DNA from 3 places in the Pseudarthrobacter sp. efr-133-R2A-89 genome. Region 3 is predicted to be linked to each of the others. Evidence: riboswitches for the same ligand, from Rfam matches in the RefSeq annotation. Region 3 holds a riboswitch; each other region holds the start of a gene.
The links. A riboswitch is a leader RNA that binds a small molecule or an ion and turns the genes downstream of it on or off. The one in region 3 is predicted to bind S-adenosylmethionine.
Positions count from the first base shown of each region.

Region 1: linked by a shared signal. The riboswitch ahead of QRM95_RS14090 (bifunctional o-acetylhomoserine/o-acetylserine sulfhydrylase) and the one ahead of QRM95_RS09420 (aminotransferase class V-fold PLP-dependent enzyme) in region 3 are both predicted to bind S-adenosylmethionine.
Region 2: linked by a shared signal. The riboswitch ahead of QRM95_RS08180 (cobalamin-independent methionine synthase II family protein) and the one ahead of QRM95_RS09420 (aminotransferase class V-fold PLP-dependent enzyme) in region 3 are both predicted to bind S-adenosylmethionine.

Region 1 is NZ_JARVSE010000008.1:20,244-29,732, reverse strand. Features, by position in the region: gene QRM95_RS14125 (glycine C-acetyltransferase) at 1-978, shown strand, start outside; gene QRM95_RS14120 (NAD(P)/FAD-dependent oxidoreductase) at 1,088-2,203, shown strand; gene QRM95_RS14115 (amidohydrolase family protein) at 2,215-3,426, shown strand; gene QRM95_RS14110 (DeoR/GlpR family DNA-binding transcription regulator) at 3,525-4,313, shown strand; gene QRM95_RS14105 (CPBP family intramembrane glutamic endopeptidase) at 4,448-5,227, shown strand; gene QRM95_RS14100 (HNH endonuclease signature motif containing protein) at 5,271-6,923, opposite strand; gene QRM95_RS14095 (VOC family protein) at 7,140-7,778, opposite strand; SAM riboswitch class IV at 7,965-8,079, shown strand; gene QRM95_RS14090 (bifunctional o-acetylhomoserine/o-acetylserine sulfhydrylase) at 8,123-9,448, shown strand.
Region 2 is NZ_JARVSE010000004.1:100,844-110,332, forward strand. Features, by position in the region: gene QRM95_RS08150 (alpha/beta fold hydrolase) at 1-512, shown strand, start outside; gene QRM95_RS08155 (HAD-IIA family hydrolase) at 509-1,351, opposite strand; gene QRM95_RS08160 (TrmH family RNA methyltransferase) at 1,410-2,066, shown strand; gene fbaA (class II fructose-bisphosphate aldolase) at 2,189-3,208, shown strand; gene QRM95_RS08170 (DUF3151 domain-containing protein) at 3,209-3,628, shown strand; gene QRM95_RS08175 (uracil-DNA glycosylase family protein) at 3,710-4,342, opposite strand; gene QRM95_RS08180 (cobalamin-independent methionine synthase II family protein) at 4,554-5,762, opposite strand; SAM riboswitch class I at 5,776-5,880, opposite strand; gene QRM95_RS08185 (SipW-dependent-type signal peptide-containing protein) at 6,057-6,863, shown strand; gene QRM95_RS08190 (signal peptidase I) at 6,912-7,478, shown strand; gene QRM95_RS08195 (hypothetical protein) at 7,486-8,208, shown strand; gene QRM95_RS08200 (choice-of-anchor G family protein) at 8,241-9,489, shown strand, end outside.
Region 3 is NZ_JARVSE010000005.1:40,331-49,819, forward strand. Features, by position in the region: gene QRM95_RS09385 (zinc-dependent alcohol dehydrogenase family protein) at 1-814, opposite strand, end outside; gene QRM95_RS09390 (pyridoxamine 5'-phosphate oxidase family protein) at 837-1,307, opposite strand; gene QRM95_RS09395 (pyridoxamine 5'-phosphate oxidase family protein) at 1,385-1,849, opposite strand; gene QRM95_RS09400 (S1C family serine protease) at 2,064-3,047, shown strand; gene QRM95_RS09405 (hypothetical protein) at 3,075-3,452, opposite strand; gene QRM95_RS09410 (metal-dependent transcriptional regulator) at 3,533-4,237, opposite strand; gene QRM95_RS09415 (class I SAM-dependent methyltransferase) at 4,313-5,071, opposite strand; gene QRM95_RS09420 (aminotransferase class V-fold PLP-dependent enzyme) at 5,171-6,589, opposite strand; SAM riboswitch class IV at 6,627-6,740, opposite strand; gene hisN (histidinol-phosphatase) at 6,882-7,706, opposite strand; gene rsgA (ribosome small subunit-dependent GTPase A) at 7,751-8,866, opposite strand; gene aroA (3-phosphoshikimate 1-carboxyvinyltransferase) at 8,850-9,489, opposite strand, start outside.

The sequences.
Region 1 (9,489 bases), on a different contig from region 3:
GACGAGCGCGGCTTCGGCATGGCCAGCGTACGTTTCATCTGCGGAACCCAGGACCTGCACCTCAGCCTCGAGGCCAGGGTTTCCGCTTTCCTGGGAACCGAGGACACCATCCTCTTCTCCAGCTGCTTCGACGCCAACGGCGGCGTTTTCGAGTCCCTCCTCGGCCCGGACGACGCCGTCATTTCAGACGCCCTCAACCACGCCTCCATCATCGACGGCATCCGCCTGTGCAAGGCCCGCCGCTACCGGTACGCCAACCAGGACATGGCCGAGCTCGAGGCCCGCCTCCAGGAGGCCCAGGACGCGCGGCGGAAGCTGATCGTCACCGACGGCGTGTTCTCCATGGACGGTTTCCTCGCCCCGCTCGAGGCCATCTGCGACCTCGCCGAAAAATACGGTGCCATGGTCATGGTGGACGATTCCCACGCGGTGGGCTTCATGGGGGCAAGCGGCGCGGGCACCCCGGAGCATGCAGGGGTTTCGGACCGGGTGGACATCTACACCGGAACCTTCGGCAAGGCACTTGGCGGGGCGTCCGGCGGCTACGTGTCCGGCCGCGGCGAGATTGTGGCCATGCTGCGGCAAAAGGCGCGCCCGTACCTGTTTTCCAACTCACTGGCGCCCGCCATCGTGGCCGCGACGCTCAAAGCCCTTGACCTTGTGGAGAACTCCGCGGAGCTCCGGCGCCGGTTGTTCGAGAACGCCGCGCAGTTCCGCCGCAGGATGACCGAGGAAGGCTTCGACCTGCTCCCGGGCGAGCACGCCATCGTGCCCGTCATGTTTGGGGACGCCGTCATGGCAGCCAAGGTGGCGGACCGGATGCTGCAGCACGGTGTCTTTGTCACCGCCTTCAGCTTCCCGGTGGTACCGCGCGGTGCCGCCCGGATCCGGGTGCAGTTGTCCGCCGCGCATACAGCGGACGACGTCGAAGCATGCGTGAGTGCGTTCGTCGCCAGCCGTGCCGAGGCGGCAGCCTAGACGGCAGCGCCGGCTGGCCTGAACCCACGCCCGGCATGGACCCACGCGTGGCCTGAACTCCCGCCTGGCGTGAACCCCCGCTTGGCGTGAACTCTGCGAGGATGGACCAATGGCAGCACATTACGATGTCCTGATCGTAGGCGGCGGCATCGCCGGCCTGTCCCTGGCGTCCGCGCTGGCGGGGCGTTGCAACGTTGCGCTGGTGGAGGCGGAGCACGAACTGGCGTACCACACGTCCTCCCGCTCCGCCCGCCAGCTCATCCCCAGTTACGGGCCTCCCGTGGTGCAGGAACTCACCGTCCGGACCCTCGAACTGCTTGCCGCCCGCGACAGGGAACTGCCCGAACCGGTTCTGGCGCCGCGCAGTTTCATGTTGATCGGCTCGGAGCCGGATGTGGCATCCGAGGCGAGCGGACACATGCAGCCGATCACGGTGGACCGTGCCCTCGAGCTCTCCCCGGCGCTCTTGCCGGACACGTTTGCCGCCGCAGGGCTGGACACTGGGTCCTTCGGATGCAACGCCCCCGTCCTGCTGGCGGATCACCGCGAGAGGGCGCTCGCCGCCGGGGCGGACATCATCACGGGCGCGCGCGTCCACTCGGCCCAGCGGCAGGGCTCAGGGTGGCAGGTGGGCGCCGGAAGCGAAGGCTTTGAGGCCGGGATCCTGGTCAATGCGGCCGGTGCCTGGGCCGATGAACTCGCCGTGATCAGCGGCGTCGAGAAGCTCGGCCTCCAGCCGTACCGGCGGACTGCGGCGATTGCCGCCGTCGAACGCTCCCTGCCTGGACACAGCCCCATGGTGGCCGCCGCGGACAATTCTTTCTATTTTCGGCCGGACGGCCCGGATGTGCTGATTTCCCCGTCCGAAACGGTGCCCAGCGGCCCCGAGGATGCGCGTCCGCGGCCAGGCGACGTGGAACGCTTGGTGGCCATGTTGAACTCCACGACCGCCCTCGGGATCACCCACATCCGGCGTGCCTGGACGGGCCTGCGCACCGAAGCGGCGGACGGGGTGCCGGTGGCGGGCTTCGACGCCGAAGCGCCGGGGTTCTACTGGCTCGCAGGGCAGGGCGGCTACGGATTCCAGACCTCCGCAGCCATGGCGGAGTTTGCAGCCACCCAGATCCTTGCCGGGCAATCCGGTGGCGGCGGTGCGAGCGGGGCCGGTCCGGCATCCCGGACAGTGGAGGCACTGGCTGCCACACGCTGGTCCATTCGACGCTGAAGAATGGTCCCATGAGCACCCTGATCACCAATATCGCCGAGCTGATGACGCAGGACCTTGAACATCGGGTCCTGCGGGACGCCGCCGTGGTGGTGGAAGGGGAACGGATCTCGTGGATCGGCGCGGCGGCCGATGCACCTGCCGCGGACGACGCCGTCGATGCCGGCGGGCGGGCCATGCTGCCGGGATGGGTGGACTCCCACAGCCATTTGCTGTTTGCCGGGGACCGCACCGCCGAGTTCGAAGCCAGGATGGCCGGTGAGGCCTACGCTGCCGGCGGCATCGCCGTCACCATGAAGGCCACCCGGGCCACATCCGATTTTGACCTCACGCGCCTGGCCATGGGCCGGGTGGCTGAGGCCGTCTCGCAGGGGACCACCTACCTGGAGACGAAGACCGGGTACGGCCTGGACATTGAGAATGAGGCCAGGAGCGCCCGGATCGCATCCACAGTGGCAGACCAGGTGACTTACCTTGGTGCCCATCTGGTTCCCGCCGGCCAGGATGCCGAGGCCTACACCGACCTGGTCTGTGGGCCGATGCTGGCCGCCGCCAGGCCCTATGTCCAGTGGGCGGACGTATTCTGCGAGGAAGGCGCCTTCACTGCCGAACAGTCGCGCCGCGTGCTCCTGGCCTGCCGCGACGCCGGACTCGGCCTGCGCGTGCACGGCAACCAGTTGGGCGAAGGGCCGGGAGTGCAACTAGCCGTCGAGGTGGGTGCCGCCAGTGTTGACCATGTGAACTACCTATCCGGGCAAGACGTCAAAGCCCTGGCGGCCTCGTGGTCTGCGTGGGACCCCGCCACCGGCACCGGGGAGCGGGGTACGGTGGCCACCTGCTTGCCTGCGTGCGACCTGTCCACCCGCCAGCCGCTGGCCCCCGCGCGGGCACTCCTTGATGCCGGCGTGCAGGTGGCGTTGGCCTCCAACTGCAACCCAGGCACGTCCTACACCAGTTCCATGGCATTCTGCGTGACCACCGCCGTTCTGCAGATGCACCTGAGCGTTCACGAGGCGGTCCGTGCTGCGACGTATGGCGGTGCCTTGGCGCTGCACCGGGAGGCGGGGCGTGACGCGGACGGCGAACGGGCCGTAGGTTCGATCGTCGTCGGCCACCGGGCCGACCTTCACCTGCTCAACGCACCCTCCGCCACCCACCTCGCTTACCGCCCGGGCATGCCCCTGACGTACGCTGTGTGGCGGGCCGGAGTGCGGGCGCGGTAAAAGTTGCCGAATTTGTGATTGTTCTTGATTGTTTGCCTGTGCTTATAATCAGGAAACGTCATCCGATAGGGTGGCTGGTGTACTGAAAGGCCTCCTGCATGACGCGCACTGACCGGTTGACGGCCATTCTTGACCTCCTGGCCAAGACCGGCCAGGTGGAAGTTGATGAGATCGTCAGCAGCCTCAATGTTTCTCCGGCCACTGCCCGCCGCGACCTGGACAGCCTCGCCAAGCGGCGGCTGCTAACCCGGACCCGTGGCGGCGCCACCACAGGCGCATTGGCCTATGACCTGCCCGGACGCTACAACCGTGACGACCACGCAGAGGCCAAGGAACAAATCGCGCAGTGTGCGTCAGCCCTGATCCGGCCTGGAGCAGTCATTGGGCTGTGCGGGGGAACCACCAGCACAGCCCTGGCGCAGATCCTGGCGACGCGGGAAGACCTGAACGCCCCGTCCAACCAGCCAACCCTCACCGTGGTCACCAACGCCATCAACATCGCCGGCCAGCTCGCGGTGCGGCCCAACATCAAAGTCATGGTCACCGGGGGCATCCTCAACCCCCGCTCCTACGAGCTGGTTGGGCCCTATACGGACATCATCATGCAAAAAGTGGTACTGGACATCGCATTCATCGGCGTCAACGGTATCGACCCCGAGGTGGGACCCACCAACACCGGGGAAGGCGAGGCCTCGGTCAATGCGTTGCTCGCCAGCCGCGCCCGGATCTCGTACGTTCTGGCAGATTCGTCCAAGGTTGGCGTCCGGGCCTTCGCCACCATGGACGGTTACGACTTCACCCGGCTCATCACTGATTCCGGCATTTCTGCGCACGACAAGGCGGCCTTCGAAGCCCGGGGTACGGAAGTAATTATCGCGCCTGCCTAACGCCCGGCAGCTGGTGCCAGCGTGGCCCGTGCGCCCTCTGGTGTGCTGCCTGGCTCCTTGGTGTTGCCCCGGCTTATGGTTCCCTACGGCCGCTCCATCAGCCCGGATCCAGAAACTGAGGGCAAGATGGGAACATGCTGGTTCCCTCCCGCCGTCGCCTGCGGCTCGAAGTCTGGATCGTTCTGGGCCTGTCACTCGGCCAATCGGCTGTGTACTCCGTGGTGCAGCTGCTCGATAAGATGACCCGTGCGCCGCTGGCGGAGGGCACTTCCACGCTGAACCGGTCGCAGAGTACGCGGGAGTACTTCGACCTGACCTACCAGTTGCTGGACATCATCTTTGCGCTGGTTCCCGTGCTGCTGGTCCTCTACTTCCTCACGGACCAGCGCCAGGCCGCGCCGGGCGACGCCGGTCCATCAGGTTCGGCATTCCGGAAGCTTGGGTTCAACTTTGCGCGGCCCGGAAGGGACCTGCTGCAGGGCCTGGGGCTGGCGGCCCTGATCGGGATCCCGTCGCTGGGGCTGTACGCCGCCGGCCGTGCGTTGGGAATCACGACGGCGATCATTCCCAGTGCGCTCGACGCCTACTGGTGGACGGTGCCTGTCCTGATCCTGTCCGCAATCAGGCACGCCGTCCTGGAAGAAGTCATTGTGGTGGGCTACCTCTTGGACCGCTTCGGCAAGTCCGGTTGGAGCACGCCTCTCGCTATCGCTGTCAGTTCCCTGCTCCGCGGCAGCTATCACCTCTACCAGGGTTTTGGGCCATTTATCGGCAACGCGATCATGGGGGTGGTCTTCGCCTGGCTGTACACCCGAACCCGCCGCGTCATGCCGCTGGTCATCGCCCACGCGCTGCTGGACATCGTGGCGTTCGTCGGTTTCAGTCTCTTTGGCAAGGCCGTGGGGTTGGGGTAGGAGTGGTGAATTAGCCTCGGCGGCTCAACCCGTACATGTGCTGTCACATCAGCGACAACAGCAAGGGCCACTGTGCTTGCGGGTCTGGTGGCAACACGAAGGGTTTCGCGTAGAAGTCGTCCCAGAGGGCATCAGTCGCGCAAAGCTCGTCGGGATCCAGCAGGTTGTTTCCGTCAGGCTCCTCCGTTTCCGGATCCTCCGTCTCCGGAGCCGGCCACGCTTGAACTTCGGCACGTGGCAGGGTTCCTGGTGGCCAGTGGGTTGGTTGGGGGTCGTGGTGTTCGGGTTGGTAGTGGCGGCCGGTGGGTGAGGTCCAGCCGGGTGGTTCATTCCGTGTGGCCGGGTCGGGGGTCCAGGGCCGGGCGTGTTTGAGCCTATGGTGCCTCGGGCAGAGCTGGGCCAGGTTCCGGGCATCGGTGGTGCCGCCGTGGTGCCAGGGGTTGAGGTGGTCGGTGTCGTTGTCGGGGGTGTGGTTGGTGCAGCCGGGGAAGGTGCATGTGCGGTCCCGCAGCCGGATCCATTGTTTGATGGTTTCGGGGAGCCGGTAGCGGGTGCGGCCGATTTCCAGGGGCGCCCCGTCGCGGGGGTCGACCAGGACCCGGTAGAACGTTTCCGCCCCGCCGGCGACGAGCCTCCGTGCCATGGACGCCGGGACCGGCCCGAATCCGTCCAGCACCGCGGGTTCCTCGGTGAGGCCGAGCAGTGAGAACACCGGGACCGTGACCAGGACGTCGGCCCGGGGTGTGGGGATCTTGCCGATGTCAGTGGCAGCGCATCCCGGACCTGCGTCATTAGCGGCACCAGCAGCCGCGGCGGCGGGCTCGGTGTCAGCGGCCGCGGCGGCGGTGGTGGTGGTGGGCTGCAGCCCGGCGCCGAGGAGGAGGGACGCGGCGACGTCGGCGCGGAGCTGGGTGAGGGTGCGGGGCTCATCGGGGCGTTGGAGGCCGCGGGCGGTGGCGGTGCTGCGGTTCCAGATCGCGCACGCGGTGTCCCCGGGCAGGTAGAGCGAGAGCCAGGCCATCCCGTCGCGGTCCGGGGCGTAGTCCATCCGCCGGTCCGCCACCCCCTTCACATGCCGTTTCTCCAAGGACTCGGGGTGGTGGCGTTCCCGCCAGGCCCGGACCTTCGCCCGGAACCGGGACGGGACAAGGTCGCCGGGCGCGGCGCCCCGGGCCGGGGGGGTGTCGGGGTCGAAGAAATGCGCCACCAGGCCGGCGGCAGAGTCGGGGGTGAGTCCTTCGGTTTCGTCGGCGACGATCCGGGCGTGCTGCCAGGACACCCCACCCGTGGACAGGGTTTCGAACACTGGTGGCAGTGAACAGACCCGCCGGGACTGCTCCACCAGCGCCCCGGCCGCCCCCGAGCTGATGGTGAGGATCCCGGCGATCTCCTCCACCGCGGACATCTCCGCGTAGGTGCGCTCATCCACCGGGGCGTCCGGCGGCAGCAGAGCATGCTGGATGTCAACGGCATCCGCCACGTCTTGGGCTTTCACCGCCGCGAGCTGAGCTTCCAATCTGGCCACCAGCTCCAGCCGCTCCAGGCGCAGCCCATACCGCCGCTGCACCACGTCCACTTCAGCACCAACATCGGCGCCGGAACAAAGCGCAGCATCCTCCAGAACCAGCCCGCACAGCGCAGCAACAGAGGCAGAAACACCCTCCATCACCACCGCCAGATCCGCAACGATTCCCATAAAGAAATCATCCAACCAGGGTCCGACATTTATGGAAGAGGCTTGTGGTTCAGCGCCCTTCCGAATAATTCAGCGATCCTCCCCGGGGACGCTTAAATGAATTCGGCCGCCATCGGGTGGTGACGCCGTTGTCACCACCCGATGGCGGCCGAAGCTCTTTGGGCGCAGGTACCTACGGCCCCTCTCCGGAAACAAGCCGGAGAGCGGGAGGGGTAATCAGATCGTGACGGCCCCGTTGGCGGTTTCAAAAGTGACGGACAGAATGCCGGGAGTGCCGTGCGGGGCTACCCACTCGACCGCAACGTCCTCAAGCGGCTTCTCCACCGGCTCGCCCAGCCACTCGGTCACCCGCGACGCGGAGCCGGCAATGGTCAGGCAGCTCATTTTGAGGTTGCTCTCGTAGGCGTTGGAGGGGTGCAGGGACGGGTCGCCTTCCCATTTGAGCATGTAGGGGACCTGGGGGTCCGCAATTAGGCCCAGGATGCCAATCTGCTTCCACACGAGCTCGCGGCCGTCCGGGAACTTGCGGTTGCCGTTCACGGCAGCTCGGCCCAGGCGTTCCTCGAACGGGGCCAGGTCGTCAACTTCGACACACCAGCCCATCCAGCCGCCGCCCGCAGCGGACCGGGCACGGACTGCCTGTCCGAACGGTGCCTTGTCCGAAGCAGGGTGGTCCAGTACCTCCACAACTTCGAGGTATTTGTGCCCGGCGAGGGGGATGATCATATTCCGGGTGCCGAACCGGGGGTGGACCCCGCCCTTCACTGCCTCAACGCCGAGGGCAGTTGAAATACGTTCGGTAGTGGCCGCGAGGCCATCGTGTTCACAGGCGTAAGAGACGTGATCCATGCGCATGGCAACATCTTGGCACTTTGTGATCGGGCTCTCAGCTAAGGATACCCTTACTGGAATCGTGGCTGTTCGGGCCGTCCCCCGCCCGTCAGCTGCGACCCTCGCGGGCCGCGCGGCGCGCACGCCGCGGCAAGACCATGTTCGTCACAATGCTGTCCCGGCCGGAGCGATCTTCCTACACTGGGCGCAGGTCATGAGTGCCAGCGCCAAGCCCCGGCTCGCTGGCCGGCAACCCTCCATCCGCGGTGGGGTGCCCCGGGTGAGGACCAGGCTGTCCGGCAATTGCCGGAAGCAAGCGCGGCCCGTGGTGCTCCCAGCATGCCGGGCCCATGTCATAGGAGACTGAGATGTCCAACGGATGGTCCTTCGAAACCCGCCAGATCCATGCCGGCCAGGAGCCTGACAGCGCCACCGGAGCCCGGGCCCTGCCCATCTACCAGACCACGTCCTTCGTGTTCCCAAGCGCCGAGAGCGCAGCCAACCGTTTTGCCCTGGCCGAACTGGCGCCGATCTACACCCGCATCGGCAACCCCACCCAGGACGCGGTGGAGCAGCGGATCGCCAGCCTCGAAGGCGGCCTGGCGGCTTTGCTGCTGAGCTCGGGGCAGGCTGCGGAGACCTTCGCCGTCCTGAATATCGCCGAGGCCGGGGACCACATCGTGGCAAGCCCCAGCCTGTACGGCGGCACTTACAACCTGTTCGCCCACACCTTGAAGAAGTTCGGCATCGCCGTCACCTTCGTGGAAGATCCGGACAACCTGGACCAGTGGCGCGATGCGGTGCAGCCTAACACCAAACTGTTCTTTGGCGAGGTGGTCTCCAACCCGCGCCAGGACGTCCTGGACATCGAAGGCATCTCCCAGGTGGCCCACGACGCCGGCGTTCCCCTGATCGTGGACAACACCCTGTCCACGCCCTACCTGATCCGGCCGCTGGAGTGGGGTGCGGACATCGTGATCCACTCCGCCACCAAATACCTGGGCGGCCATGGCTCGGCCATTGCCGGCGTCATCGTCGACTCTGGCAAGTTCGATTTCGGCAAGGACCCCGGCCGGTTCCCCGGTTTCAACACCCCGGATCCCACCTACAACGGGCTGGTCTACGCCCGGGATCTTGGCGAGGGCGGCGCACTGGGCGCCAACCTTTCCTACATCCTCAAAGCCCGTGTCCAGTTGTTGCGGGACCTCGGCTCGGCGGTTTCGCCCTTCAACGCCTTCCTGATTTCGCAGGGCCTGGAAACGCTGAGCCTGCGGGTGGAACGGCACGTTTCCAACGCCACGGAGGTGGCGCGCTGGCTGGAGGGAAGGGACGACGTCGAATCGGTCGCCTACGCGGGGCTGCCGTCCAGCCCCTGGTACGAACGGGGCCGCAAGTACGGCCCCAAGGGGACCGGCGCGGTCGTCGCCTTCAACCTGGCCGGGGGCGCGGAGGCGGGCAAGCGCTTCGTCGACGCCCTGGAACTGCACTCCCACGTGGCCAACATCGGTGACGTCCGCTCGCTTGTCATCCACCCGGCGTCGACCACGCACAGCCAGCTCTCGCCCGAGCAGCAGGTGGTGGCCGGGGTCAATCCGGGGCTGGTCCGCTTGTCGGTGGGCCTGGAGCACATCGACGACATCCTGGCCGACCTGGAGGCCGGTTTCCGCGCGGCCAAGGGCGGCGCCGACGCCTGACCGCAGGCACGCTGGAGCGCTGCCGGCCGGCAGCGCCGGGA
Region 2 (9,489 bases), on a different contig from region 3:
GTCCCTACAGTGCGCATGACGTCCTGGACCAGAGCTGGTTCGACGGCGTGGTGTTCCTTTACGAGCGCGGCTTCAGGTTCCCGTCCACCCTCCGCGGCGGCTACGAACTGGGGGAACGGATCATCCACAAGGACGAACGGAGCTGGCGCCAGATCCTGGACCAGACGCTGGAACAACTTTCGCCGATCGCCCCTTCCAGCGTGCTCATCCAGACCGAGTCGGCGTACATCTACCACTTCGAGGGCAGCCAGTTCGCGGGGCAGCTTGGAACGGCCAAGATGGCCTACGTCGGCAACCCCAAAGACCAGACCGTCGACTACGAAACGGCCTCGGAGACGTGGGCCGTGGCGTTCAAGGACAACATGGTATCCAGCGGCCTGCAAACCATCGGAGCCGCGCCGGCCCACGCCAGCCCCGGCTGGAACCCGCAAATCTACCGGCCCCTCCTGACGGAGCTGCTGGACGAGTACTTCCCGTTGCCCAGGGGCGGCTCCCGGGTAAGTATCTTCTAGATCTGGTTCTTCAGGTCCGCCACGGAGTTCAGCACCTGGTTGGGCCGGAACGGGTAGGCGGCAATATCGTCCTTATGCGTGATGCCGCTGAGCACCAGCACCGTGTGCAGGCCCGCCTCCATGCCCGCGATGATGTCCGTGTCCATTCGGTCACCGATCATGGCCGTGGTCTCGGAGTGGGCGTCGATCTGGTTCATCGCGGAACGGAACATCATCGGGTTCGGCTTGCCCACAATGTAGGGTTCCCGGCCGGTGGCCTTGGTGATCAGGGCGGCGATCGCCCCGGTGGCTGGCATGGGGCCGTCCTTGGACGGGCCGGTGGCATCCGGGTTGGTCGCTATGAACCTGGCGCCGGCCAGGATCAGGCGGATGGCCATGGTGATGGCCTCGAAGGAGTACGTCCGGGTCTCGCCGAGCACCACGAAGTCCGGATTCTGGTCGGTGAGGATGAAACCCGCCTCGTGCAGCGCCGTCGTCAGGCCCGCCTCGCCGATGGTGTAGGCGCGGTTTCCGGATTCCGAGCCGCGCACCTGGTCCTTCAGGAACTGGGCCGTGGCCAGCGCCGAGGTCCAGATATTTTCCTCCGGGATTTCCAAACCTGAGGAGCGCAGGCGGGCAGCAAGGTCGCGCGGGGTGAAGATCGAGTTGTTGGTCAGCACCAGGAACCGCTTGGATGTATCCACCCAGCGCTGGATCAGCTCCGCAGCGCCCGGAATAGGCTGGTTCTCGTGGACCAGGACGCCGTCCATGTCCGTCAGCCAGCATTCAATTTCTTGGCCGTTGCGGTAAACCGCGGGGTTTCCTGCTGCCTGGACTTCTTCTGCCACGTCTACCTCCACCGGTGATGAATGCTCCAGTGGTCCAGTCTAGTGTTGAAGGGTGAACCAAACGCCCGGGATGACAGACGAACCCAACCGCGAGCCCGGGGATGCCGAACCCGCCAAGGCCGAGGTCGGCGTCGGGCCCTGGGAAGGCGAATGGCCGGAAGGCGACCACTGGGACCCTGACCTCCTGGCGGACGGGGACCGGCGCAACGTGCTGGACAAGTACCGCTACTGGAAACACGAGGCGATCGTTGCGGAGCTGGACTCGCGGCGGCACAACTTCCACGTGGCCATCGAAAACTGGCAGCACGACCTCAATATCGGCACGGTGGTGCGCACCGCCAACGCCTTCCTCGCCAAAGAGGTCCACATTATCGGCCGACGGCGGTGGAACAGGCGCGGTGCCATGGTCACCGACCGCTACCAGCACGTACGCCACCACCCCACCGTGGAGGACTTCGTCCAGTGGGCGCAGGGGGAGGGGCTCGCCATCATCGGGATCGACATCTTCCCGGACTCCGTCCCGCTGGAAACCTACGAGCTGCCCCGGGACTGCGTGCTGGTGTTCGGACAGGAAGGCCCGGGCCTGACTTCGGAGGTCAACGAGGCAGCCGTCGCCACCCTGTCCATCGAGCAGTTTGGCTCCACCCGGTCCATCAACGCCGCCTCCGCAGCCGCCATCGCCATGCACGCCTGGGTCCGCCGGCACGTCTTCGGCCAGCACGTCTGAGTATTACCAACCCGTGACCCGAAACACCCGGCCTGCCCGGGAATGGCTAGGATGGTGCCTAGCCGTAAGCGGTCTACTTGAGGGTCATCCACCCACAGACGAAACTCAGCAGAGGAGCCAGCATGCCCATTGCAACCCCAGAGATCTACGCCGAGATGATCGACCGCGCGAAGGCGGGCGGATTCGCCTTCCCCGCCGTCAACGTCACGTCCTCGCAGACGCTGAACGCGGCACTGCGGGGCTTCGCGGAGGCGGAGTCCGACGGCATCGTGCAGGTCTCCACCGGCGGCGCCGCCTATTGGTCCGGCGCGTCCACCAAGGACATGGTTGCCGGCTCCCTGGGTTTCGCGGCCTTCGCCCGCGAAGTTGCCAAGAACTACAACGTAAACATCGCCCTGCACACGGACCACTGCCCCAAGGACAAGCTGGACGGCTTTGTCCTGCCGCTGCTTGAGGCTTCCGAGGCCGAGGTCAAGGCCGGCCGCAACCCGCTCTTCAACTCGCACATGTGGGACGGTTCCGCCGAAACCCTGCAGGAGAACTTGCGCATCGCCCGCGACCTGCTCCAGCGCACGGCTGCCGCAAAGATGATCCTCGAGGTGGAGATCGGCACGGTCGGCGGCGAGGAAGACGGCGTCGAAAACGCCATCAACGACAAGCTCTACACCACGGTCGAGGACGCCCTGGCCACCATCGACGCCCTGGGCGCCGGCGAAAACGGCCGCTACATCACCGCACTGACCTTCGGCAACGTCCACGGCGTGTACAAGCCCGGCGGCGTCAAGCTGCGCCCGGAGATCCTCAAGGACATCCAGGCCCAGGTGGGTGCGAAGATCGGCAAGGACAACCCGTTCGACCTCGTGTTCCACGGCGGCTCCGGATCCTCGGACCAGGAAATCGCCGACGCCGTCTCCTACGGCGTCATCAAGATGAACATCGACACCGACACCCAGTACGCCTACACCCGCCCGGTGGCCGACCACATGTTCAAGAACTACGACGGCGTCCTGAAGGTCGACGGCGAAGTGGGCAACAAGAAGACCTACGACCCCCGCGTCTGGGGCGCTTCCGCCGAAGCCGGCCTGGCGGCCCGCGTGGTGGAAGCCACCAAGCAGCTCGGTTCGGCCGGAAAGACGTTCTAGATGTCGGATGAGTTCCGCAGGAACCTGATGGGACCCGAGCCCACGCTCCTGCCTGCCGAGACCGAGGTCAATGCGCAGCTGGAAGCCGGGCACGAGGCCCTGGACCTGGTGGAAAAGCACCCCACGTCCTCACTGTTGTGGGCGATCCTGGCCGAGGAAGCGTGGACCGAGGGCCGCACCATCGACTCCTACGCGTACGCCCGGGTGGGCTACCACCGCGGACTGGACGCGCTGCGCCGCAACGGCTGGCGCGGCGTCGGGCCTATCCCGTGGGAGCACGAGCCAAACCGCGGGTTCCTTCGTGCGCTCTACTCCCTGGGCAGGGCTTCCTCGGCTATTGGGGAAGCCGAGGAGCCGGAGCGGATCGAGAAGTTCCTGAACGACTCGGACCCCGCGGCGAAGGCAGCCATCGAGGGCTAGATTCGAATAATTACGACGACGGCAGGTCACCTTCCCCGGGAAGGTGACCTGCCGTCGTCGGTGGTTGAGCCTGCCGAAACCCTAGGCCTGGTTGGCGATTCCGGTGCGGGCCATGGCATCGGCGTAGGCCGTATGCATGTCCGCCAGGAACTCCTCCTGGCGGGCCGGTGAACCGGCGAAGGCGCGGCCACTCAGGGAGCGGACCTTGTAGGTCTTGAGGCCGCGGCGCCACAGCAGCGGTACTTCGGTCTTCAGCAGCAGGTTGGCCAGGCGGTTTGCCTCGGTGCCGTGCGCCACGATCACGGAGGCACGGGGGACGAGGGCAAGGAACTTCAGCAGCGGCTTCAGGCCCGCCTGCACCTGGTCCGGGGTGAATTTACCGTTGGCCTCGCCCGGGACGTGCCACGGGTGGACGTTCCAGGGCATCACGAATTCCGGGCGCAGGCCAAGCTTCCACTGGATGCCCAGCATGCGGGTCGCGGCGTCCTGGTCACCGGCAGTGATGAAACCGGACTGGTCCATCTCGCCAATGTTGGAGTACAGGCTGATGATGCGGCATTCCTCAACATCGTGCATGGGGTCCACATAGGGCACCACGGTTCCGGGCTTGGCGTCCTGCAGGGAATCGCACAGCTCGTTGACAGCGGCAACGCTGGGCTCGTAGCGGCGGCTCATGAGCTGTTCGTGGAATGTTTCGGGGGCCAGTGCGGTCATGAAGGGCTGGTTCTCCTGCGGGGATTGATGTTGCGTCCACCGCCGAAAATGGGCGCACGGTGGCGCAGCTCATCAACGGTGGTTAGTTGGGGTGGGCCGATTCCGGGTCGGCCTTTGCCAGTTTACCAAGCCCGGAGAAACGAAACGCCGGTCCAGCGCACCTCATTCATGGCGCAGTGGACCGGCGGTCATTCCCGGAAGGGGCGGATAACTACCAGAGGCGCTTGGTGGCGCGGCGGGCGCCCTCGCCAAGAGCCTCCAGCTTGGCGAAGGCGATCTGCGGATGCACCCGGCCGCCCAGGCCGCAGTCGGTGGACGCGATGACGTTCTCGCGTCCCACCAGCTTGGCGAAGCGGACAATCCGGTCCGCGACCAGGTCCGGGTGTTCCACCACATTGGTGGCGTGGGATACGACGCCGGGGATGATGACTTTGCCCTCAGGAAGGGCGGTGTCCTCCCAGACACGCCATTCGTGCTCGTGGCGGACGTTGGCCGCCTCGAAGGAGTAGGCGCCGGCGTTGACCTGCAGCACTGAGGCGATAATGTCGGCGAAGGGGATGTCCGTAGTGTGCGGACCATGCCAGGAGCCCCAGCAAACGTGCAGCCGGATCTGTTCCTGCGGAAGGTCCCGCAAGGCCCAGTTGGTGGCCTCGACGCGCAGCTGGATGAACTTCAGGTAGTCCTCCAGGGACGGCTCCGGGTTGATCTGGTCCCAGCTCTCGGCCAGGGACGGATCGTCGAGCTGGACCGTCAGGCCGGCGTCGATGATGGCTTTGTATTCCTCGCGCATCGCGTCGGCGCAGGCGTAGACGAGTTCCTCATCGCTCTTGTAGTACTCATTGGCGACGCGGGCGCAGGAACCGGGGGAGAGGGACGCCACGAATCCTTCGCTGAGGCCTGCCGCGGCGAGCCCGGTCTTCAGGTTCCTGATGTCCGAGGCCACCAGGTCATGGCCGGTATATGTCAGGGGCCCGGCGATCTTGGGCTGGGACACGCTCTTCCTGTGCGCCAGGATCCCGGAGGAGGGATCGTTGTACGCCTGGTTGAACGCCTGCCGGTCCCGCCGGTCGGGGAAGGATGTCAGGACAACGTTCCCGGGGGAGGAGCGCCGGACTTCGGCTTCTGCCCACCTGTCCACGGTGGTCGGCTCCAGGCCGCCGAGCCGGGCAAAGGAGTAGTTCCACCAGGCCCCGTAGTCAACGGAGTTTGACATCGTATGCCCGTACTCGCCGTCGTTGGGGATGTCGATGCCCAGGTCCTTCTGGCGCTGGACCACGTCCACAACGGAGTCTTCCAGGAGCTCAAGGAACGCCGGGGTGATCCCGTCGGATTCCTTTGCCGTGTTGGCTGCGATGAGTTCATCGGTGCGGGGCAGGGACCCGGCGTGGGTGGCGCGAATATGGTCGGTGTTGAGGGGCATGCTGGAATCTTCCTTTCCATCGGTCCTGGCAGTAGCACCTTCGGCCGGCAGCTTTCCTGCCGGACCGTGGTTGCTGCGGCGTCATTGAGCCAGGTCTCTCAGCCGCTCCGGATGGTCCACTCTTACCTAAATCCATGATCAGTCCCGGGGCAAATCCAGCACGGGTATGTCGTAGCAGCGGACCGCCGGCTGCGGAGAATTGGTGCGGATAACGTTTCCGCTAACTCTTAGTACAGCGACTTGACTTGACTTCCAGATCAGTGATGGGTTTGGAACATCGGTCTTTTGGGGGAAATGCCGATCGCTCCCCCATACCCGTATCCCGGTCCTTACGGGCCGGGATCTACATCTAAATTGGGGGAAATCTTGGCTGCATCAACCAGCGCTGAGCCGCGCTCTAATAAAGCAAATAAAGTCCGCGCACTTCTGGCCGGCGGCCTTGTGCTGGGCATCGGGGCCGCTTTCACACTGGCGGCATGGACAGACAACGAATGGGTATTTGGCAATTCCGGTGGGGATAATGGGCCGGGCACGCTGACCTACCACATGGAACAAAACACTTTCGGCAACACCAATGGCTCGGGTGTATCCCTCTGGAGCGACAAACCGAACATGCCCACGGTGCCTGATGCGACTGTCGACGGCGCCCTGACGTTCGGTGCCATTTCGGCGGCCCTGAAGCCCGGGGATACTGCTTACGCTCCCATGCAGCTCCGGGCAGCCGCAGGTTCCGAAGCGCTGACTGCAACCCTGGCTGAGGCAGTCAAGCTCGGCGGGAACACAGTGGACACCGACACCAACTCCCTGGCCCTCTACAACGCACTGACCTATCGTGCGGTCCAGGGCGTCTCCCCGGCGAAGTGCATCGTAGGAGACCTGACCACGGGCACTGACATTGTTGGAACCGCAGCGGCCAGTGTCCCGCTGACCACGGTTTCCAGCTCGTCTATTACCCTGGCAAAGGGTGCGGACTCAGCCACAGCCGGCTTTCCGGTGGACCTTTGCTTCGCGATCACGCTTCCTTCCACGGTGACTGATGTGACGTTGCAGGGAAAGCAGACGGTTCCGCTGTGGAGGTTCACCAGCACCGTCAGCTCGTAATACAGCCCTGTGAGAGAGCCCTTGACCCGAATGAGAAGCTCGTCCCCCTTGCCCCCTTTGGCCCCGGCCTGGGGAGGGGCGGGCTTCTGGGCCGTCTTGTCCCGCATCCTCAAGCTTTCCCGTGAGATTGCTCTGACGTTGGTGGCTGTGCTCGGGCTGCTGTGCATCGTGGCGCTGGTGCTGGGTTTCGCCTGCAAAGCCTCGTTCGTGGTGTTCCGGACCGGGTCCATGGAGCCTCTCTACCCGGTGGGAGCTTTGTCCCTCACGGTGCAGGTACCTGCGGCGGAACTGGTCCCGGGCGACGTCGTGTCCGTCAAACGTTCCGGATCCGGCGTCCTCGTCACCCACCGCGTGGTGGCCGTGGAGCCCGCCGGATCCGCTGCGTCACTTCGGCTCAAGGGCGACGCGAACGGCTCAGAGGATCCGCTTCCCTACCAGGTGGACACCGCCCAAAAGGTCCTGGCAACGGTCCCTGCGGTGGGCACTTGGGTGATGGCCATGAGGGGCCCAGGTTTCATCGCCGCCACCTCGATGGCGGTGGCTGGGCTTGTGGTGTGGGCGTATTGGCCCAAAAGGGTTGCCCGGCACAAAGGCGTGGTGTCAACAGGGAGGTGAAAAAGCTGTGAAGCAGTGGACCGGGGCGCTGCGGCCCGCAGCGGCGGTGTGTGCCGTCTTCGTCGGTGCGCTGGCCTGTGCCGTCCCCGCCCAAGCTGCCGACCACCTCATTCCTGTACCCGAGAACGGGGCCCCGGGTCTGCTCTCCCTGTCCTCTTCGGTGTACCCGCTGGAATTTCCCCGCCTCACGCCCGGTGACTCGTACGTGTGGCAGATTGGGTTGTCGTTGGAAAAACCTCAAGCCACGTCCGCCCTCCAACTCACGGCCACGGGCAGCCTGGCCGCTGCTGATGGATACGCGATTGCCGTGGACGAATGCCCGACCCCGTGGCAGGGCGAGAGCGGGTTGAACCAGCGCCTGGAATGTCCCGCCGGCTCAACGCCCAGGATCCAAAGCACCCGCCTCAACGATTGGGACCAAGGCCTCCGGATTCCCCTCAGCGACCTCCGCGCCGGGACGTCACCGTTCGTCCGCTTCACGTTGTCCGGCCCCGCCGACGCCGGTTCCCGGCAAGGCTCGACGCTCACTTTGGGCGTGGGGATCAGCGCCATGGGGGACGACGACGGCGGCAGCGCACCTTCACTGCCCGCGGAGCCCCGCGAACCCCTCGGCAGCACCGGTGCCTCGTCCCTCCCGGCATTGTTCGCCGGCGGTGCGTTGCTCATCTTGGGAACGGCTGTCCTTGCGCTGCTGAGACGGCCCCGTGAAACCCCGGAGCTGAACGCATGAAGCCCCGACACTGCGTAAGCCAGTCGCGGGCCATGTCTCTGCGTCAGGCGCTGCGTCAAGCTTTCGTCAACCGGCCGCGCCGCTCAGTGCTGGTCGCGGCGGTCACTTCCATGGCGCTGGCGGCCACAACCAGCATCACCGCCGCTGCCTGGACGGACAGCGAATGGGTGCGGAGCGCCGTCGGGGCCAGCTCCCCAGGTGACTGCAGCACCAACACCATGTTCACCAACCTGGCGTGGGCCAGGCAGCTGCATGGAACCGTGCTGAACACCAACCTGGACACCGTGGCAGGAGTCCAGGGGCTTACTTTGCTTAACAACGGCGCGGCAGCCACGCCCACGCCCTTGTCTGCAATCCTCGTGCCCGGCACCACCGATGCCTATGTCACCAAGATCCCGGTGAGTGCGCTGGGCAGCAGCCCTGTGAACGTTGGGGTGGGTCTCGGGGCTCCAGTGGGCGGCCTGGGGGCGTACACCCAGTGGGCGCGCTCGCAGAAGAGTGGGCAGGCACATGGCGCTTCAGGGCTGGTGTCCGATCAGACCGGCGCGGTAGATGTTGCCGGTACCGCGCAGGGAGCCGCTGCGGCACCAAAATCCGCCAGTATTTCGTTGGGAAACATTGTTCCGGCTTCGCTGTCAGGGGTGACCCTGGATGTTGGCGCGGTAGCCTCCTCCGCCGCGGTGGACAGCTGCATCATGACCAGCGGGTGGCCGATGTTGAACCCCGCTCCCACCCCGCAGCGCCAATACGGTATAGCAGGGCTGGACCTGACAGCGGCCATTCCCGCCGTCGGGACCTTGGGAACGCAAGGGGCGTCGCTGGTGGGGGCCGTCCCGGCGCAACTGAACGCGTTCTTGGGTACCACCGGCCTGGCCAACCAGATCAACGATGGCATCAAGGGAATTGTCAATCCTCTCCTGGGCGCGTTGGCCGTGGGTTCCTACAACACGAATGCTTCCTTAACGACCGATCTCAGCGGCGTGACGGAACTGATGGCTGAGACAATCAGCGATGGCATCGTCACCATCCACCTGGGAAGCGGCACAGCGAAGGTGGATATCGCGTCGTTGACGGGTGGCGCCACGGGGCTGAACGGCGTGGAGCCAAACCATGCCGTTGTCCTGGACCCGACCATGACAGCCGCCGTCACCACCAGAGTCACTGCGCTCCTGGATTCGTGGAAGAACCGCGTGCTCACGGCTCTCACCGCAGCGTTGGGCAGTACGCTGCTGTCCGCCACTACTGTTGTTGACCTGCGGGCCCCGATCCTGGGCACCCAGT
Region 3 (9,489 bases):
AAAGCTCCCTGCCATAATTCAGGGCTGGAATATCACTGAGGTGGATGCCCGCGACGGCAAGGGTTCCGCCGCGGTCGAGGGCCGCCAGCGCCACCGGGACAAGATCGCCCACCGGGGCAAAGAGGATGGCCGAATCCAACGGGACCGGCGGCCGCCCGTAGGCGTCGCCGGCATACTCTGCACCCAGTTCCAGTGCGAGTGACCGGGCCTCCTCCGACCGGGTCATGACGAACACGGAGGCGCCCTGCCTGATGGCCAGCTGCGCGGTGATATGGGCGGAGCTGCCAAAGCCATAGATGCCAAGACGGCCGCCAACCGGCAATGCGGCGCGTTTCAGGGCGCGGTACCCGATGATCCCGGAGCACAGCAACGGTGCGGCCTGCTCGTCGGAAAAGGCGGCCGGGACCGGGTAGGCGAAGTCCTCGGCGACCGCCAGCCGTTCAGCAAAGCCTCCGTCCGTGTCCCACCCGGTGAACACAGGCGATGAGCACAGATTTTCGTCGCCGCGGCGGCAGTAGTCGCACCGGCCGCACACGCCGCCAAGCCAGGCGACGCCCACCCTGTCGCCGGCGTGGAACCGTGTGCAGTCCGCGCCCGTTTCGATGACGACGCCGACCGCCTCGTGCCCGGGGACCACGTGGGGATGGTGGGGTGCCAGGTCTCCTTCAGCGAGATGGAGGTCGGTGCGGCACACACCGCAGACACTGACCTGCACCAGGAGCTCATGCGGCCGCGGCTTCGGCGTGGCCCTCTGCCCCTGGACCAGGGGATGCGTGGATATGGGGCCCGGTGCGCCCACCCACCATGCACGCACGGTGCGTCCGGTTCCGTGGCGGCTACTCGAAGCCTGCGCGGGTTGCGTCGTCCAACGGCGTCTGCCACAGCAGCGGTGCGGTCATGGTGAAGCGCCTGCCCGTGATGGACTCGGGCGTGATGCGGATGAAGTATTCCTTGCCCACTCCCTGCCAGGGGAACAACGCCCGCCGGATGTCGTCGAGGTCAGGTCCTGTTGGCGTCGTCTCTGCGGCTTTGCCTTTAATCACGACGCTCCATGCCAGGCCGAACTGGGAACTGACCGCGTCCGCCTCGAGGGCCACGACGGAGTCGGACTCGATGGCCTGCTGTTTGGTGCCGCCGCCCGTGCGGAAAACCAGCGTATGGCCGTCCACCTTGTAGTTGACCGGAAAGACGTCAGGATGGCCGTCGGCCATCACGGCCAGCCGTCCCACCCCGGTCTGTGCGAGAAGCGACCAGCACTCTTCCGCATCGAGGATTTCAGCTGCAGGTACGTTTGGGTTCTCTGTCATAGGGCACAGCGTAGGGAAGTCGCGCGCGCCCGGAAAGGGCACAAAGGCCCGGCCTTGGGCGGACGAATGTGCAGCGGCTAGAGCCAATCGGCGTTGAAGTCCACCGGCGGCCACCACCGGGTGGGCGGCGTGACCGCAAACCGGCGGCCGGTGAGTTCGGTGGGCGAGATGATGATCAGATGGTCCTTGATCCCGGCCTCCCACGGTTCACGGTCGGCGTCGACTGCCGGCAGGCTCATGCGCGTTTCATCGAACGGTTCCGGCCTGCCCTTTGCCACCACGCTCCACACCTCCGTGGCGTATGGATTGAGTCCGTCAACCTCCAGCGCTGCCACCGCCCCGCCCAGCAAGGCGCGAAGCTTGGTTCCGGGCGCCGTCCGAAAGAACAGAGTGTCGCCGGAGGCGGAGAAATTCACCGGAAAGATCTCTGGGATTTCGCCGTTGATGACCGCGAGGCGGCCGATATAGGAGGACCTCAGGTACTGCCAGCACGCATCTGCGTCCAAAATTTCGGTGGGAGAGCCCTCCGGGGAACCAGTCATGCTACCGATCCTAGAGCCTCGGCAGCACCAGCGCACCGGTGGGAAGGGAATGCCGGACGCTCGCAGTGTTGTTCACCGACGGCGTAGCAGCACCGGGACTGGAATCTGCGGCTGGGTCGTTGACAAGCGTAAGGATCCCGATGGAAACCTGGCACGGGCGGCAACGGCCGGGGGACTGCACCGGGCGAACCGGCACGAGGGCTGGAGGTGCCCCATGGAGCAGGCGCGGAAAATCATGCCGCCGGAGGACGACGACATCCTGGACTCGTACTCGCAGACGGTCATGCGGGTGGCGGCCACGGTTACGCCGCACGTGGCGGCGATCGAGATGACTGCCCGGCGCCGCAACGGGCGGGCTCGGGTGGGCGCAGGTTCGGCAGTGCTCTTTACCGAAGACGGCTACCTGCTCACGAATTCCCACGTGGTTGCCGGCACGCACCAGGGTTATGCGGTTTTCGGCGACGGCAGCAGGATGGAACTGGAACTCGTGGGCACGGACCCGTTGTCTGACCTCGCGGTGGTCCATGGTTCCCGGCCCAAGGTGCCGCCGGCCCGGTTCGGTGCCGCCGAAACCCTCAGGGTGGGCCAGTTGGTGGTGGCGGTTGGGAACCCGCTGGGACTGGCTGGATCCGTAACAGCCGGTGTGGTCAGCGGCCTGGGCCGGGCCATTCCGGTGTGGTCCGGGGGCAACAGGCGGGTCATCGAAGACGTCATCCAAACGGATGCGGCCTTGAATCCCGGCAATTCAGGCGGCGCGCTGGCAGACACGCACTCGAGGATCGTTGGGATCAACACGGCAGTGGCGGGAGCAGGGCTTGGGCTCGCCATTCCCATCAACGCCACCACGCGTCGGATCATTGCCGCTTTGCTTGCGGACGGGAGGGTGCGCCGGGCCTACCTGGGCTTGGTGAGTACGCCCATCCAGCTCACTCCCAGCGCTGTCATCCGCACCGGGCGGCGCGAAGGGCTGCGCGTTGTGGAGGTGCTGCCTGAATCTCCGGCGGACAAGGCAGGGCTGGCGGCCGGGGACATCCTCCTGACGGCGGGAGGCCGTCCTGTCAGCAACGCCGAGAGCCTGCAGCGGCTCCTGTTCGCGGACGCCATTGGCCAACCGCTCGATGTCGCCGTGCTGCGGGACGGCACCGAAGTGCACCTCACCGCCGTTCCGGAGGAAATGACGGGCAACGGAACACCGTAGGCACCGGGGCCGGTGCGTCCGGAAGCGCTAGGCTCCGGCTGCCGGCGCTTCCACGTCCGCGATGCCTGTGAAACGCGTCCCGACGCCGTCGTACTCGCCACGGACGCAACCGGGCTGTACCGGCGGGATCTCTTCCGGGGCGTGGTGCCCGCACACCACGTAGGTAAAGTCAGGCCACCACTTCTTGGGCCGGGCCGCTTCCTCATACCCGCACACGGCGCATTCGAGATGGACCCACACGGGCCGCTTGCCTGTCCGGTTGGCCCGTGACTGCACCAGCCACGGGGGAGGATTGTCCAGGATGCCGCGGAGCTCGGCTTCCGGCATCCACTTCGGCAGGCCATGGCGCTGCGCCATTTCAAGGGGTACGTCCAGGGCTATTGCGGCGTCACGTCTGCTGATCATCACCATCCACCATACGGGAACCCGCCAAATCGCGTCCTGCCTCGGAGTCCCTCAGCCGGCGGTCCCGGCAACGCCGCTGGTCAGGGCAGATCCAGGCTGCAGCCGGGGTGCGGGGCGTCGCTGGAGACCCACAACGCCGAGGCGATCTCGTCGGCGAGGTCGTACTCACGGTCACCGCCGATCCGCACCACGAGTGCGCCGCCGAAGGGCCGCCGCCCCAGCACTTCCACGCGGGCGTCAAGCTCGATGTCCTGCGAGGCAAGGTAGCGGAGCAGCTCAGGGTTGTCGTCGCTGATCCGGGTGATCCTGCCGCTATGGCCCTCGTCCAATTCGGCGAGGAGGTGGGCGCGCGGCATCAGCACCTGGCCGTCCGCCGTGGGAATGGGATCGCCGTGCGGATCCCGGCTGGGGTCCCCGAGCTTGGCGGCGACGCGCTCGATGAACGTGTCCGACACTGCATGCTCCAGCTGCTCGGCTTCATCGTGGACTTCATCCCAGCTGTAGCCCAGGCGTTCCACGAGATAGGTTTCGATCAGCCGGTGGCGCCGCACCATGGCCAGCGCAAGCCGCAGTCCCGCGTCGGTCAGGGTCACGGCGCTGTACGGTTTGTGGTCCACCAGGCCCTGGTCCTTGAGCTTGCGGACCATCTCCGACACTGACGAGTTCGCCACCCCGAGCCGCTGGGCCAGTTGGGAGGACGTGATGGGCTTGTCCTGCCATTCAGTGAATGAATAGATGACCTTGACGTAGTCCTCGATGGAGGAGGATGGCGCGCTGGTCTTCACAGGCTCAAGCCTACCGGGTTCCCTGCCGTGGCCGGGTCCGCGTGGCCTGCGGCGGCGCCGGGAAAACCCATCCCGCTACGCCTTCACGGCGCGCCACGCCAAGGTGAGGTAGGGAAGATCGAGTTCCTGGTCGGGCGCGTAGGCCAGGTGGTCGTGGAGGTACCAGTCCAGGTTCGCCAGGACCTTGGCCCTGGTTGCCTCGCCGGCGCGCAGGTAATAGCTCCTGGACTTGGTGAGTTCCATCAGGTCGGTGGTGGTTACGCTGTCCTGCCAGTGGATGACGTGCCCTTCGAGCCCGGTGAATTCGGGCCCCACCACAGGCTTGTGGCCCGGGCGGTACACATCGCCGGCATGCATGATCCTGGAAAGCCTGTGCACCCAGGGTACCGAGGTATCCAGCTGGTTCCAGATGAGTCCGAGCGTTCCGTGCGGGCGCAGGACACGGGCAAGTTCGGTGCTCGCCGGCAGCGCGTCGCACCAGTGCCAGGCCTGCGCCACGGTGACGACGTCGAAGGAGGCTTCGGCCAGCCCGGTCGCCTCCGCGGTTCCCGCCAAGGCCGTGGCAGCAGGGCAGTGCGCCGCGAGTTGGGCGAGCATGTCCGTGGAAGGATCGACGGCGGTTACCTCCAGGCCAAGCTCCAGCAGCAGGGCCGTGAACTTTCCGGTACCGGCCCCGACGTCGAGTGCGTCACGGGCCTGCGCCGGCACCAGCCACCGGGCTGATTCGACGGGGTACCCCGGCCTGACGCGCTGGTAATGCCGTCCGCCGTCCCGGAAACTGCCGCCAAGTTCCCGCCGGCGCACGTGATCAAGCTTGGGGCCACCCCGAACCACGCGTGGACTCCTTCAATTCCGACTGTTGATGCCCCTCGAATTTACCGCACGGCCATGGAAATGTGCCGGCGGACCAGGAGCGGGAGCGGGAAGCGCCCCCTAGTCGTCGATACAGGGGGCCGCGCCGGCCGTGCCCGGGGTGTTGGGTGCCCAGTGCGGGTAGGTGCGGGAATCGTTGGCCGGCACCCAGCGGCCTGCGTCAACCACGTAGTCCCAGCCCAACCCGCTGCTGCGCAGTGTGCGGATGCCGGCAAGGAGGCGTTCGGCATCCTCCAGCCGGGATCCGACGCCGAAGCTCGCCCGGAGTGATCCGTTGGGCAGGCCCAGGCGCTTCAGCAGCGGGTGGGCGCAGAAGCGTCCGTCACGCAGGCCCACGCCGTGCTCCGCCGAGAGGTAGGCGGCCACCAGCCCGGCGTCGTAGCCTGCAACCGAGAAGTTGACCACGCCGATGGTGTCCGTTTCCGGATTGGTGTCCTTGAAGATCTGGTGGACGGTGACGCCGTCGATGCCCTGGAGGCCCTCCACCAGGAAGGAACGGATGGCGGATTCGTGGGCGTGCCACCGGGCCTGGTCCAGTTCGGCGATCACCTGGGTGGCGCGGGCCAGGGTGGCTGCGCCGAGCACGTTGGGTGAGCCGCCCTCGTGGCGGGCCGGTCCGGTGGCCCAGCTGACGCCGTCGAGCCTTGCTTCCTTGACGGCACCGCCCCCGGCCAGGTGGGGAACGCCGGCGTCCAGCCAGTCCGCACGTCCCACCAGGACGCCTGCGCCGAACGGAGCGTAGAGCTTGTGTCCGGAGAAGGCGAGATAGTCGACGTCGTCAGCGCTGATGTCCACCCGGCGGTGCGGCGCAAGCTGGGCGGCGTCCACCACGATCCGTGCGCCGTACTGGTGCGCCAGTGTAGCCAAGGCCCGGATGGGGAGGATCTCGCCGGTGACGTTGGAGGCGCCGGTGACGGCCAGCAGGCTGACCCCGCCCTGCTCCAGTTCAGCGCGGACTGCCTCCAGTGTGCCGCTGATGGTGTCCGCGGCGACGATGCTGCGGTGCGGGACACCCTGCCAGGGCAGGAGGTTGGCGTGGTGTTCGATGTCCAGGTAGAGCACGTCCCCGGCGGGGCGGCCGCCCGCCAGCGGCAGGCAGCCGGCCAGCAGGTTCAGGGAGTCGGTGGTGTTACGGGTGAAGATGACCGAATCATCGGGGCGGCCTCCGACGAAGTCCCGGACAATGTTGCGCGCGTTTTCGTACACGGAGGTGCTGATCTGGGATGCGTACCCGGCGCCCCGGTGGACACTGGCGTAATACGGGAGGATCTCGTTCAGGTACGCGGACACCACTGACAGTGCCGGGGCAGAAGCGCCGTAGTCGAGGTTTGCGTAGCGGACGTGGCCGCCGGAGATCAGCGGCGCCTGGATCTCGGCGCCGGTGACTGCAGCGAGGGGCCGGCCGGCAATGGCCTGGCGCGGATCCGGCGCGGCGGTGTTGGCGGTGGCGGACTGGGGGGAGACGGTGGCAGTTGTCACAGAGACCTCACTTGGATACAGGACTCCGGCATAGTGGAATCCGCGCTTGCCGTATCCGCTCCGGACCGGCCTGGTCGTCACCCGGGGCACCCCACCGCGAATGGAGGGTTGCCGGCCAGCAAACCGGGGTTTTGCGCTGGCACTCGTGACCTGGATAAAAGCGTAGAACATGGAATGGGCAGGACTGAAGCCGCGGCAATTGTTAAGGCTTTTGTTACGTCCTGCCGAAGAAACGGCCGCGGACGCCCCCCAAAGGAGGCGTCCGGCGTCGTATTCTTCGATTTTTCTGCGGTCAGGGAGCCTGTTGCAGCAGGTCGTCGAGGTCCGGGTTCAGCCGGTGGAGCACCTCTGAATGCAAGATCGAGTTCGTTGCCAGGGCATTGCCGCCGAACGGTCCGTCTTCGCCTTCGAGGGACGTGAAGCGGCCGCCTGCCTCCACCACGATCGGCACGAGGGCAGCCATGTCGTACAAGTTCAGCTCGGGTTCGCAGGCGATGTCCACCGAGCCCTCGGCCACCATGCAGTAGGACCAGAAGTCCCCGTACGCCCGGGTCCGCCACACGTCCTCCGTCAGGCCCAGGAAGTCGTCAAGGTTTCCGCGTTCCTTCCAGCCGCCCAGGCTGGAGTAGGAGAGGGAGGCGTCGGCCAGGTTGGAGACGTTGGAGACCCGGAGCCGCGTAGCGGCGGCCAGGGACCTGCCCATGTACGCCCCCATGCCTTTGGCAGCCCACCAGCGCTTGCCCAATGCCGGTGCGCTGACGACGCCGACCACCGGCTCGCCCTCGTCCACGAGGGCGATCAGCGTGGCCCAGACCGGGACGCCGCGGACGAAGTTCTTGGTCCCGTCGATGGGATCGATGATCCAGCGCCGTGAGCCGTGGCCGGTGCTGCCGAATTCCTCACCCAGGACGGCATCGCGGGGCCGGGAGCGGGAGAGCTGGCCACGGATGGCCTCCTCGGCCGCCTTGTCGGCGTCGGTGACCGGCGTCAGGTCCGGCTTGGTCTCGACGTGGAGGTCCAGGGCCTTGAACCGGCTCATCGTCTGGTCGTCCACGGAGTCGGCCAGGACGTGGGCCAGGCGCAGGTCATCGTTGTAACTCGAAGCGGGTTGGATCATGGTTCCAAACTACCGTCTGCGGGCGTTTCTGCCGGGAGAACGCGTCAGTTGACGCTGCCAAGCTCCTTCGTTTCCTGTGCTTCCATCCTAGGATCGGCGCCGAGCAGCCGCCGCAGGGACGCCAGGCGGGCGGCGCCGGTGGGGCCGGCGTGTCCGCCGTCCACCCACTCGTCCAGCCCGCAGTTGACCGCCGTTGCCGTGTGCTTGCAGCCGCGTTCGCAGTTTTCGATGCCGGGGGAGAGATCCGGGAACGAGCGCAGGATCCTGTCCGGATCCACATGCGCCAAGCCAAAGGACCGGATCCCCGGGGTGTCGATGATCCAGCTGCCGGGCGGCGCGTCCGCCAGCCGAAGTGCCAGCGCGGACGACGACGTGTGCCGGCCGCGCCCGGTGACGGCGTTGACGCCGCCGGTGGCGCGCTCGGCACCCGTCAGTGCGTTCACCATGGTGGATTTGCCCACCCCGGAATGCCCCAGCATCACGGTGACGGTACCGTCGAGGTGCGCGCGGAGGGCGGCCACCGCGGCGCTGTCCAGCCGGGCCGAGAGGCCGTCGTCGGACCGCGCGTCGATCCCGGAGGCCTGTGCGTCGGCGGTCTTGCTGATGATGACCGGGAAGTCCAGGTGCGTGTAATTGGAGAGGAGCTCGGCGGGGTCCTTGACGTCGGCCTTGGTTACCAGCAGGATCGGCGCGATCCCGGCGTCGTAAGCCGCCACCAGGGCGCGGTCGATGAAGCCGGTGCGGGGCTCGGGGTTGGCAGCCGCCACAACGATGACCAGTTGGTCCGCGTTGGCCACCACAGCACGCTCCACGGGGTCGGTATCGTCGGCGCTGCGGCGAAGGAGCGTGCGGCGGTCCTGGATTTTCACCAACCGGGCCAGCGTGTCCGGGGCTCCCGAGACGTCCCCCACCAGTGAGACGAAGTCGCCGGCCACCACGGGATTGCGGCGAAGCTCGCGGGCCCGCGCAGCGATGACCACGCGCTCGTTGTCCGAGTCCTCACCCACCACCGCGGTGTACCGGCCACGGTCCACCGTGATGATCCGGCCGGTCACAGCGTCATCGTGGCTGGGGCGGTCTTTGGTGCGGGGCCTGGAGCCTTTCTTGCTCGGGCGGATCCTGACGTCAGATTCGTCCCAGGAATCAGTGCTCCGCGCCACTGCCGCGCCCTTCCGGTCCGGCAGCGGACGTGCCCTCCTGGGCCAGCATGCCCGCCCACAGCTGTGGGAAGTCGGGCATGGTCTTGGCTGTGGTGGCAATATCCTCCACCTGGACGCCCGGTACTGCCAGTCCCAGGATTGCCCCGGCCGTGGCCATCCGGTGGTCCGCGTAGCTGTGCACGACGCCGGCGTGCAGCCGTGCGGGGCGGATGAGCAGCCCGTCCGGGGTTTCCTCGGCGTCCCCGCCGAGCCGGTTGATCTCGGCCACCAGGGCGGCCAGCCTGTCGGTTTCGTGTCCTCGCAGGTGCGCAATCCCGGTGAGCCGGGAGGGCTCCGAGGCCAGGGCACACAACGCAGCGACGGTGGGGGCGAGTTCGCTGGTGTCCGCGAAGTCGCCACCCTTGATCTCCGGACCGCCGGTGACGGTCAGGACGCCGCCGGCCAACGTGACCGTGGCGCCCATGCTGGTGAGGATGTTGCGCCACAGGTCGCCCACCTGCTGGGTTTCCGCCGGCCAGTTGGGGATCCGGACCGTTCCCCGGGAGGCGAGGGCCGCCGCCAGGAACGGGCCCGCGTTGGAAAGGTCCTGTTCGATCCGCTGGTCGAAGGCACGGATGGGTCCG